2 regions of the Neobacillus sp. S1227 genome follow, and region 1 is predicted to be linked to the other one. Evidence: a T-box and tRNA genes for the amino acid it is inferred to sense, from the RefSeq annotation. Region 1 holds a T-box; the other holds one or more tRNA genes.
The links. The T-box of region 1 lies ahead of tyrS (tyrosine--tRNA ligase). A T-box ahead of a tRNA ligase gene usually reads a tRNA of that ligase, here a tRNA-Tyr.
Positions count from the first base shown of each region.

Region 2: it encodes a tRNA-Tyr, which carries the amino acid that the T-box ahead of tyrS (tyrosine--tRNA ligase) is inferred to sense. The anticodon was not compared.

Region 1 is NZ_AP038276.1:4,601,600-4,606,014, reverse strand. It holds gene acsA (acetate--CoA ligase) at 1-657, shown strand, start outside; gene ACZ5AE_RS23110 (DUF6954 family protein) at 800-994, opposite strand; gene tyrS (tyrosine--tRNA ligase) at 1,103-2,362, opposite strand; T-box leader at 2,408-2,622, opposite strand; gene ACZ5AE_RS23100 (transglycosylase domain-containing protein) at 2,769-4,415, shown strand, end outside.
Region 2 is NZ_AP038276.1:3,828,423-3,832,837, forward strand. It holds gene ACZ5AE_RS19045 (helix-turn-helix transcriptional regulator) at 1-594, opposite strand, end outside; gene ACZ5AE_RS19050 (Fpg/Nei family DNA glycosylase) at 761-1,567, opposite strand; tRNA gene ACZ5AE_RS19055 (tRNA-Ile) at 1,673-1,746, opposite strand; tRNA gene ACZ5AE_RS19060 (tRNA-Trp) at 1,762-1,832, opposite strand; tRNA gene ACZ5AE_RS19065 (tRNA-Tyr) at 1,838-1,922, opposite strand; tRNA gene ACZ5AE_RS19070 (tRNA-Met) at 1,946-2,019, opposite strand; tRNA gene ACZ5AE_RS19075 (tRNA-Ala) at 2,041-2,116, opposite strand; tRNA gene ACZ5AE_RS19080 (tRNA-Leu) at 2,216-2,304, opposite strand; tRNA gene ACZ5AE_RS19085 (tRNA-Gly) at 2,310-2,384, opposite strand; tRNA gene ACZ5AE_RS19090 (tRNA-Leu) at 2,398-2,484, opposite strand; rRNA gene ACZ5AE_RS19095 (23S ribosomal RNA) at 2,825-4,415, opposite strand, start outside.

The DNA.
Region 1 (4,415 bases):
AACTGGTGGATGACAGAAACCGGTGCACAGTTAATTAGTAACTATCCTTGCATGGAAATCAAGCCTGGTTCAATGGGGAAGCCAATCCCTGGCGTTGAGGCAGCTATTGTTGATAATCAAGGTAACGAGCTTCCGCCATACAGAATGGGGAACCTTGCGATTAAAAAAGGCTGGCCATCGATGATGCATACGATCTGGAACAATCCTGAGAAATACGAGTCGTATTTCATGCCAGGTGACTGGTACGTCTCCGGAGACTCTGCGTACATGGATGAGGATGGCTACTTCTGGTTCCAAGGCCGCGTCGATGATGTCATCATGACATCTGGAGAGCGAGTCGGCCCGTTTGAAGTGGAAAGCAAGCTTGTTGAACATCCAGCGGTTGCTGAAGCAGGGGTTATCGGAAAACCGGATCCGGTGCGCGGAGAAATTATTAAAGCCTTTATCGCGTTAAGAGATGGTTATGTGGCAACTGAAGAACTTAAAGAGGAAATCAGACAGTTCGTCAAAAAAGGTCTTGCAGCACACGCAGCACCTCGTGAAATTGATTTCCGCGACAAGCTGCCAAAAACACGCAGCGGTAAGATTATGAGACGTGTTCTTAAAGCATGGGAGTTAGACTTGCCAACCGGAGACTTGTCTACGATGGAAGATTAATTTTTGAAGATATTAGTAGAAAGGGGGCTGGCTCCAAATGATGGCGGAGCCAGCCTCTTTTTTGTTGGTCTATATTCCTTTTTAGGATTCGCTGATATATTTAAAAATCCGCTGATAAATCGCAAAAATCCTCTGAAAAATGCTATTTCCGCTTGCGTTCAGCCAAGCCAATTCCCTTCCAATAGCAAAATCCCAACAATATATAGATTATCATAACAACAATTCCAGTAACCAATCTTTCTTGCTTGCTGCCATCAGCCATAAGAACCGGCCCCAGGCCAAAAAACGTAACCAAGCCAATGAGAAGGATAAAAACAGCGTGCACTAAAACTCTCACTACTTTCACCTCCAAATTTCCTAATATATATATTTGACGTTTCAAAGAAAAAAGCTGTTTCAAATAATAAGGACTTTGGGTAGCAGTCCCAAAGCCCCTTTAAAGCAATTAATATTTAATTAACGTATACTTCTTTTTCCCTCTTCGGACAATTGTAAACTGGCCTTCAATTTTGTCAGTTTCCCGCAAAGCGTAAGCTGTGTCGGTTACCTTTTCTCCGTTAATAGCTATGGCGCCATTTGTAATATCTTCCCGAGCCTGACGCTTTGAAGAAGATATCTTAGCTGCTACTAAAAGCTCAACTAAGTTATTTTCCTCTTCATTTTGCAGCTCGTAAGACGGTACATCTTTAAAGCCCTGCTTGATTTCGGAAGCCGATAAACTGCGAACGTCCCCGCTAAATAATGCTTCGGAAATCTTAATGGCCTGCTTAAGCGCATCCTCTCCGTGAATCAAGCGGGTCATCTCTTCTGCTAGTGCCTTTTGGGCTTTACGGAGATGCGGTTCCGCTTGTACACTGATTTCCAATTGTTCAATTTCCTCTCGAGAAAGGTAGGTAAACAGCTTCAAATATTTCACCACATCGGCATCAGCTGTGTTAATCCAGAACTGGTAGAACTCGTAAGGAGTGGTTTTTTCCGGATCAAGCCAGACAGCGCCGCCTTCCGATTTGCCAAACTTGGTACCGTCGGATTTGGTAACAAGCGGAATCGTCAATCCGAACGCTTTTGTCTCTTCGTCATGCATTTTTCGAATTAACTCAAGACCTGAGGTAATGTTCCCCCACTGGTCACTCCCGCCAATTTGCAATTTGCAATTATAATGATCATATAAATGATTAAAATCCATAGCCTGTAAAATCGTGTAGGTGAACTCAGTAAATGAAATCCCAGTTTCAAGCCGAGAGGCAATCGTATCCTTTGCCAGCAGGTAATTAATACCGATATGTTTGCCGATATCTCGGAGGAAGGCAATGACACTCATGGACTCGGTCCAGTCGTAGTTATTGACCATAACCGCGCCATTTTCCCCTTCAAACTCAAAAATGGCTTCTAATTGCTTTTTAATGCCCTCAACATTTTTCTGAACTGCTTCGATTGTTTGTAGTTTTCGTTCTTCGCTTTTACCGCTCGGGTCGCCAATCAGACCTGTTGCACCTCCGACCAATACAAGCGGCCGGTGTCCATTCTGCTGGAATCTTCTTAGTGTTAAAAACGGCACTAAATGGCCGATATGAAGACTGTCAGCAGTTGGGTCTGTCCCGCAATAGAGGGAAATTTTTTCGTTATCTAAAAGATTTTTTAACCCTTCTTCATCTGTTTGCTGATAAATAATGCCCCGCCATTTCAAATCCTCTAATAAGTTCATTGCTCTCAAAACCTCCAATAAAAAATAAAAACGCCCCTGCAATTATGCAGGGACGTAAATTATACGCGGTACCACCCAGCTTGAGGAAATTCCTCCAACTTGAAAAAAATAACGGTTTGAACCGTTCTCCGCTACTGCATCTTCACAGAGAAAGCTCCAGGATGTAATTCACTCTTCTATATGTGGCAGCTTTCACCGGCCGCTGCCTCTCTATTTACAGGGATAGAAGAACTACAATTGATTCCCTTCAAAGCCTTAAATTATAAAAAAATGCTTATTGATTTTTTAACATATATTAAAGATAAAGTCAAACGGTAAAATGGAAATTTTAGAAAAATGTAGAATCCTGTCAAATTCTATACCATTGATATGCTATAATGGATGTGATTTTATTAGAGGTGATGCTATGAAAGAAAAGTGGCAAATATGGAAGGAAAAAGCTGATTCCCTCCTTAATTTTATTACTCATAAAAAAACTGTCAAAGGTGCCAGGATTACGTATCAGGTTTTCTGGAACCTGTTTCTGCTTTTATTAACGGTTGTGGTCCTTGTAGGGGCTTTTGCAACAGGTGTAGGAGCCGGTTATTTTGCCTCGCTCGTCAAGGATGAGCCCGTGCGTTCATACGAAAGTATGAAAAAAGATATTTACAACTATACAGAAACATCGGACTTATATTTTGCTGATAATGTTTATTTAGGAAGACTTCGGTCAGACCTTGTCCGTGATGAGGTTAAATTAAATCAAGTTTCAGATTACCTAATCAACGCTGTGGTTGCAACGGAGGACGAATACTTTTACCAGCATAAAGGGGTTGTTCCGAAAGCGGTTTTCCGTGCCCTTTTTCAAGAAGTTACCAATTCCCCTATTCAATCTGGAGGAAGTACTTTAACCCAGCAGCTAATAAAAAATCAGATTTTAACGAATGAAGTTTCTTTCCAGAGAAAAGCAAATGAAATATTACTGGCCCTTCGCCTTGAGAAATTTTTCAATAAAAAGGAAATTCTTGAAGCGTATTTGAATGTTTCTACTCTTGGAAGAAATTCTTCAGGGCAAAACATTGCCGGTGTCCAGGCTGCCGCAAAAGGGATCTTTGGTAAAAATGCGAGCGAACTGACATTGCCGCAGGCTGCCTTTATTGCTGGATTACCGCAAAGCCCATTTGGCTATACCCCTTTTACTAGGGAGGGGACCGTAAAGAATAATTTAGAGCCGGGAATTACAAGGATGAAAACGGTTTTAAAAAGAATGTATGATGGCGGATATATTAATGAAACGCAATATGCAGAAGCATCAGCCTATGACATTACAAAGGATTTTATACCGTCAGTGCCGAATCCGCTTGATAACTATCCTTGGCTGACGGTCGAAATTGAGAAACGGGCCATTGATGTTCTGACCACTGTATTGGCTAAGAAAGATGGCCATACTGAAAAAGAATTAAAACAAGATGAAAACCTTTATTACAAGTATAAGACGATGGCTAGCCATAATCTGCGGCAAAATGGCTATCAAATTCATACAACCATTAACAAAGATATATACGATGCGATGCAGGTAGTAAAAGATAACTACAAATATTACGGACCAGATAAACCGGAGGAAAAAGAAGACCCGGAAACTGGTGAAAAGAAAACTATAATGGAACCTGTTGAGGTTGGTGCAGAACTGATTGAAAATAGTACGGGGAAAATCATCAGTTTTGTTGGCGGCAGGGATTATAATAAACAGCAGCTCAATCACGCGACCAGTGCAATCCGTCAAAACGGTTCGACAATGAAACCGCTGCTGGTTTATGGGCCGGCAATTGAATTGGGAAAAGCCGCACCCGGAACCCCTCTTCCGGACGTTGCTCTAAGGCTGGACAAAAGTATAAGTACACCATGGCCTCATAACTACGACAAAAGTTATAGCGGGCTAGTATCAGCACGTTATGCTTTGGCCAAATCCTATAACGTGCCGGCTGTAAAGCTATACTCTGAAATCGTGGACCAGCGCCCAGCACAGTATCTGGAAAAAATGGGCTTTACTTCGCTAACAAAAGGGGACTACACG
Region 2 (4,415 bases), 770 kb from region 1:
CGTTTTGGTAATTCTCCCCAACAACAAATATGTATTATTTTTATGATCGACTTCCTTTACCACCGGTAAGGAATCAATATGAAAATTAATCATTTTTTTGGCCGCTTCCAGCAAGGTTTCCTCTGGATTAATCGTGATTATATTAGGCATTCTTGTCATAATGACACTTACGGGTAATTCCTGCAGGTTTTTGTTCCCAAGTGCAGCCCTGAGCAAATCCTTTCTGGATATTACACCTGCAAGGTTACCTTCTGTATCCACCGCATAAAGTGTTCCAACATCCTCGAGGAACAGCTGGACAATCGCATTATAAACAGAAGTTGATTTTTCAACTACGATTGGATGAGCCTTAAAATCGGATACCTTTTGCTGAATAAACTTCTTCGCCTGCCGTTTTACTTCTAATTTGTCATTAAAAAAATACCCGACACGCGGTCTGGCATCCAGACTGCCGGACATGGTCAAGATTGCAAGGTCCGGTCTTAATGCCGCTCTGGTAACAGAGAGCTTCTCCGCAATTTCTTTACCGGTTATCGGGCCGTTTTCCTTTACAATCTGCAGAATTTCGTCCTGACGCTTGGTGAGTTTAATCATTAACACCCCCTTATTCACAATAAATATGTTATATATATCTAAATGTGTTATACTTAATTGTATATAGTATAGTACATTTAAACAAATTCGGAAACAATAATTTTAACAAATTGGTTAATTTTTTCGTTTAATAAAAAAACCCGCCGAAATTCGGCAGGGAACAGTACTACTTTTGACAATCTGGACAATAAAAAGTGTTCCGGGAAGAGATTTTTTCCATTACGATTATGGCCCCGCAACGTCTGCATTTCTCCCCCTCACGGTCGTATACTTGGCATAATGGATTAAAACCGCCCGTTATTTTATCACCCTTGAATGTGGGATTTTCCATGTAACCTCCATTTTGAATGGCCACTTGGAGAATTTTTTTCATCGATTGAAACAATTGAGAACGGCTAGATGGACTAATGTCATCAATGTCTTTGGCTGGCAAAATTTCTGCATCAAAGCAGATCTCAGCAGAATAGCAGTTGCCAATTCCTGCAATAAACTCCTGATCCAAGAGTGTGGTCTTCAATCGGCCATGCTTGCTGCCAATTCGTTTCATAAATTCCTCCAATCTAAAACTGCTCAGCGGCTCCGGCCCTAGATGGGAAAGGTTTTCTTCTGCTTCCTGACGGGAATATAAATGAAGATATCCCAGACGCAGACCAATAAAGTATAAATGTTCATTTCCGAAAGAAAGCTGAACCTGTATAGTTCGTTTAGGTTTATCCGCTTCTTGGCCATAAAACATCCATCCTCCGAGCATTAAATGCAATAACAAAAGCTGACCATTTTGGAGGTGAAAAAGAAGGTGCTTCCCCCTTCGAGAAATGTTAGTTATTTTTTGATTAAGAACGGTCCTTTTAAAAAGCTCGAGATTCACATTTATCGATTTTTCACGGTTTACTTGGACATCGGTAATGGTTTTATCAGCAATCTTTTGACTTAAAAGAATCTTATAGTTTTCCATTTCCGGCAGTTCAGGCATAATGTCCTCCTCCATAACTCTTTTCCTTTATGTTTTCCAAAACGGTAAAATCAAATAAAAAAACCGAATCACACGGACTCGGTTTTAGACTGTTTTCTATTAGAGTGGGCCTAAATGGACTTGAACCATCGACCTCACGCTTATCAGGCGTGCGCTCTAACCAGCTGAGCTATAGGCCCATTATGTAATTGTAACAGGGGCAGTAGGAATCGAACCCACACTGAAGGTTTTGGAGACCTTAGTTCTACCTTTAAACTATGCCCCTATAAATGGTGGAGGGGGACGGATTCGAACCGCCGAACCCTGAGGGAGCGGATTTACAGTCCGCCGCGTTTAGCCACTTCGCTACCCCTCCATTATAAAATTGGCAAAATATAATAGCGGCGGAGGGGATCGAACCCCCGACCTTACGGGTATGAACCGTACGCTCTAGCCAGCTGAGCTACACCGCCAAATTACATATTTAAATTAAATGGTGGAGCCTAGCGGGATCGAACCGCTGACCTCCTGCGTGCAAAGCAGGCGCTCTCCCAGCTGAGCTAAGGCCCCATACTTTTAGATAATCGGGTAAAAAGGATTTAGTGAACGACCTGTACGTCCCGAACGTAGTGTTCTACCAATCTGTGCTATTTCCCAATAGAGAAATAATGGTGCCGAGGACCGGAATCGAACCGGTACGGTAGTCACCTACCGCAGGATTTTAAGTCCTGTGCGTCTGCCAGTTCCGCCACCCCGGCATGTTTGGAGCGGAAGACGGGATTCGAACCCGCGACCCCCACCTTGGCAAGGTGGTGTTCTACCACTGAACTACTTCCGCATTTTAGTCTCTTTGGTGCGGGTGAAGGGACTTGAACCCATACGGTATTACTACCACTAGAACCTGAATCTAGCGCGTCTGCCGATTCCGCCACACCCGCAAGGTATAATAATGATTATTGGGATTTCATTCCCTCAAAACTAGATAATATAGAAGAAGTAAATAAGAACGAGTTCACCAAATTACATTGTTCATTGTGTAGCTCCAGCGTCCAGCAACTAGTGTCCTTCGGTCTTTTCCCTACGATAAGTCAACATCGATTCGCTTGCGCTCATCGTGTTTCCTTTAGCTAATCAGAATTTATTACTAAATTCTGAACGCATAAGTTCAACTACGCCTCTGTCTGCGCCTAACCCGCTTGCCAATCGGCGAGTTTACACTTATCTCAGTCAAAGTCCTCCAGGCCATACGTTGCTAACCGGCCGCTTCCGCTTTTCGATTTGGTTAAGTCCTCGATCGATTAGTATCAGTCAGCTCCACACGTCACCGCGCTTCCACCTCTGACCTATCAACCTGATCATCTTTCAGGGATCTTACTAGCTAGACGCTATGGGAAATCTCATCTCGAGGGGGGCTTCATGCTTAGATGCTTTCAGCACTTATCCCGTCCGCACATAGCTACCCAGCGATGCCTTTGGCAAGACAACTGGTACACCAGCGGTGCGTCCATCCCGGTCCTCTCGTACTAAGGACAGCTCCTCTCAAATTTCCTGCGCCCGCGACGGATAGGGACCGAACTGTCTCACGACGTTCTGAACCCAGCTCGCGTACCGCTTTAATGGGCGAACAGCCCAACCCTTGGGACCGACTACAGCCCCAGGATGCGATGAGCCGACATCGAGGTGCCAAACCTCCCCGTCGATGTGGACTCTTGGGGGAGATAAGCCTGTTATCCCCAGGGTAGCTTTTATCCGTTGAGCGATGGCCCTTCCATGCGGAACCACCGGATCACTAAGCCCGACTTTCGTCCCTGCTCGACTTGTAGGTCTCGCAGTCAAGCTCCCTTGTGCCTTTACACTCTGCGAATGATTTCCAACCATTCTGAGGGAACCTTTGGGCGCCTCCGTTACATTTTAGGAGGCGACCGCCCCAGTCAAACTGCCCACCTGACACTGTCTCCCACCCCGATAAGGGGTGCGGGTTAGAATTTCAATACAGCCAGGGTAGTATCCCACCGACGCCTCCACCGAAGCTGGCGCTCCGGTTTCTCAGGCTCCTACCTATCCTGTACAAGCTGTACCAAAATTCAATATCAGGCTACAGTAAAGCTCCATGGGGTCTTTCCGTCCTGTCGCGGGTAACCTGCATCTTCACAGGTACTATAATTTCACCGAGTCTCTCGTTGAGACAGTGCCCAGATCGTTACGCCTTTCGTGCGGGTCGGAACTTACCCGACAAGGAATTTCGCTACCTTAGGACCGTTATAGTTACGGCCGCCGTTTACTGGGGCTTCGATTCAGAGCTTCGCGTGAGCTAACCCCTCCTCTTAACCTTCCAGCACCGGGCAGGCGTCAGCCCCTATACTTCGCCTTGCGGCTTTGCAGAGACCTGTGTTTTTGCTAAACAGTCGCCTGGGCCTATTCACTGCGGCTCTTCGGGGCTATTCACCCCAAAAAGCACCCCTTCTCCCGAAGTTACGGGGTCATTTTGCCGAGTTCCTTAACGAGAGTTCTCTCGCTCACCTTAGGATTCTCTCCTCGCCTACCTGTGTCGGTTTGCGGTACGGGCACCATTCATCTCGCTAGAGGCTTTTCTTGGCAGTGTGGAATCAGGAACTTCGGTACTATATTTCCCTCGGCATCACAGCTCAGCCTGATGAGAAGCGGATTTTCCTACTTCTCAGCCTAACTGCTTACACGCACATATCCAGCAGTGCGCTTACCCTATCCTCCTGCGTCCCCCCATCACTCAAACGATAAAGAGGTGGTACAGGAATATCAACCTGTTGTCCATCGCCTACGCCTTTCGGCCTCGGCTTAGGTCCCGACTAACCCTGAGCGGACGAGCCTTCCTCAGGAAACCTTAGGCATA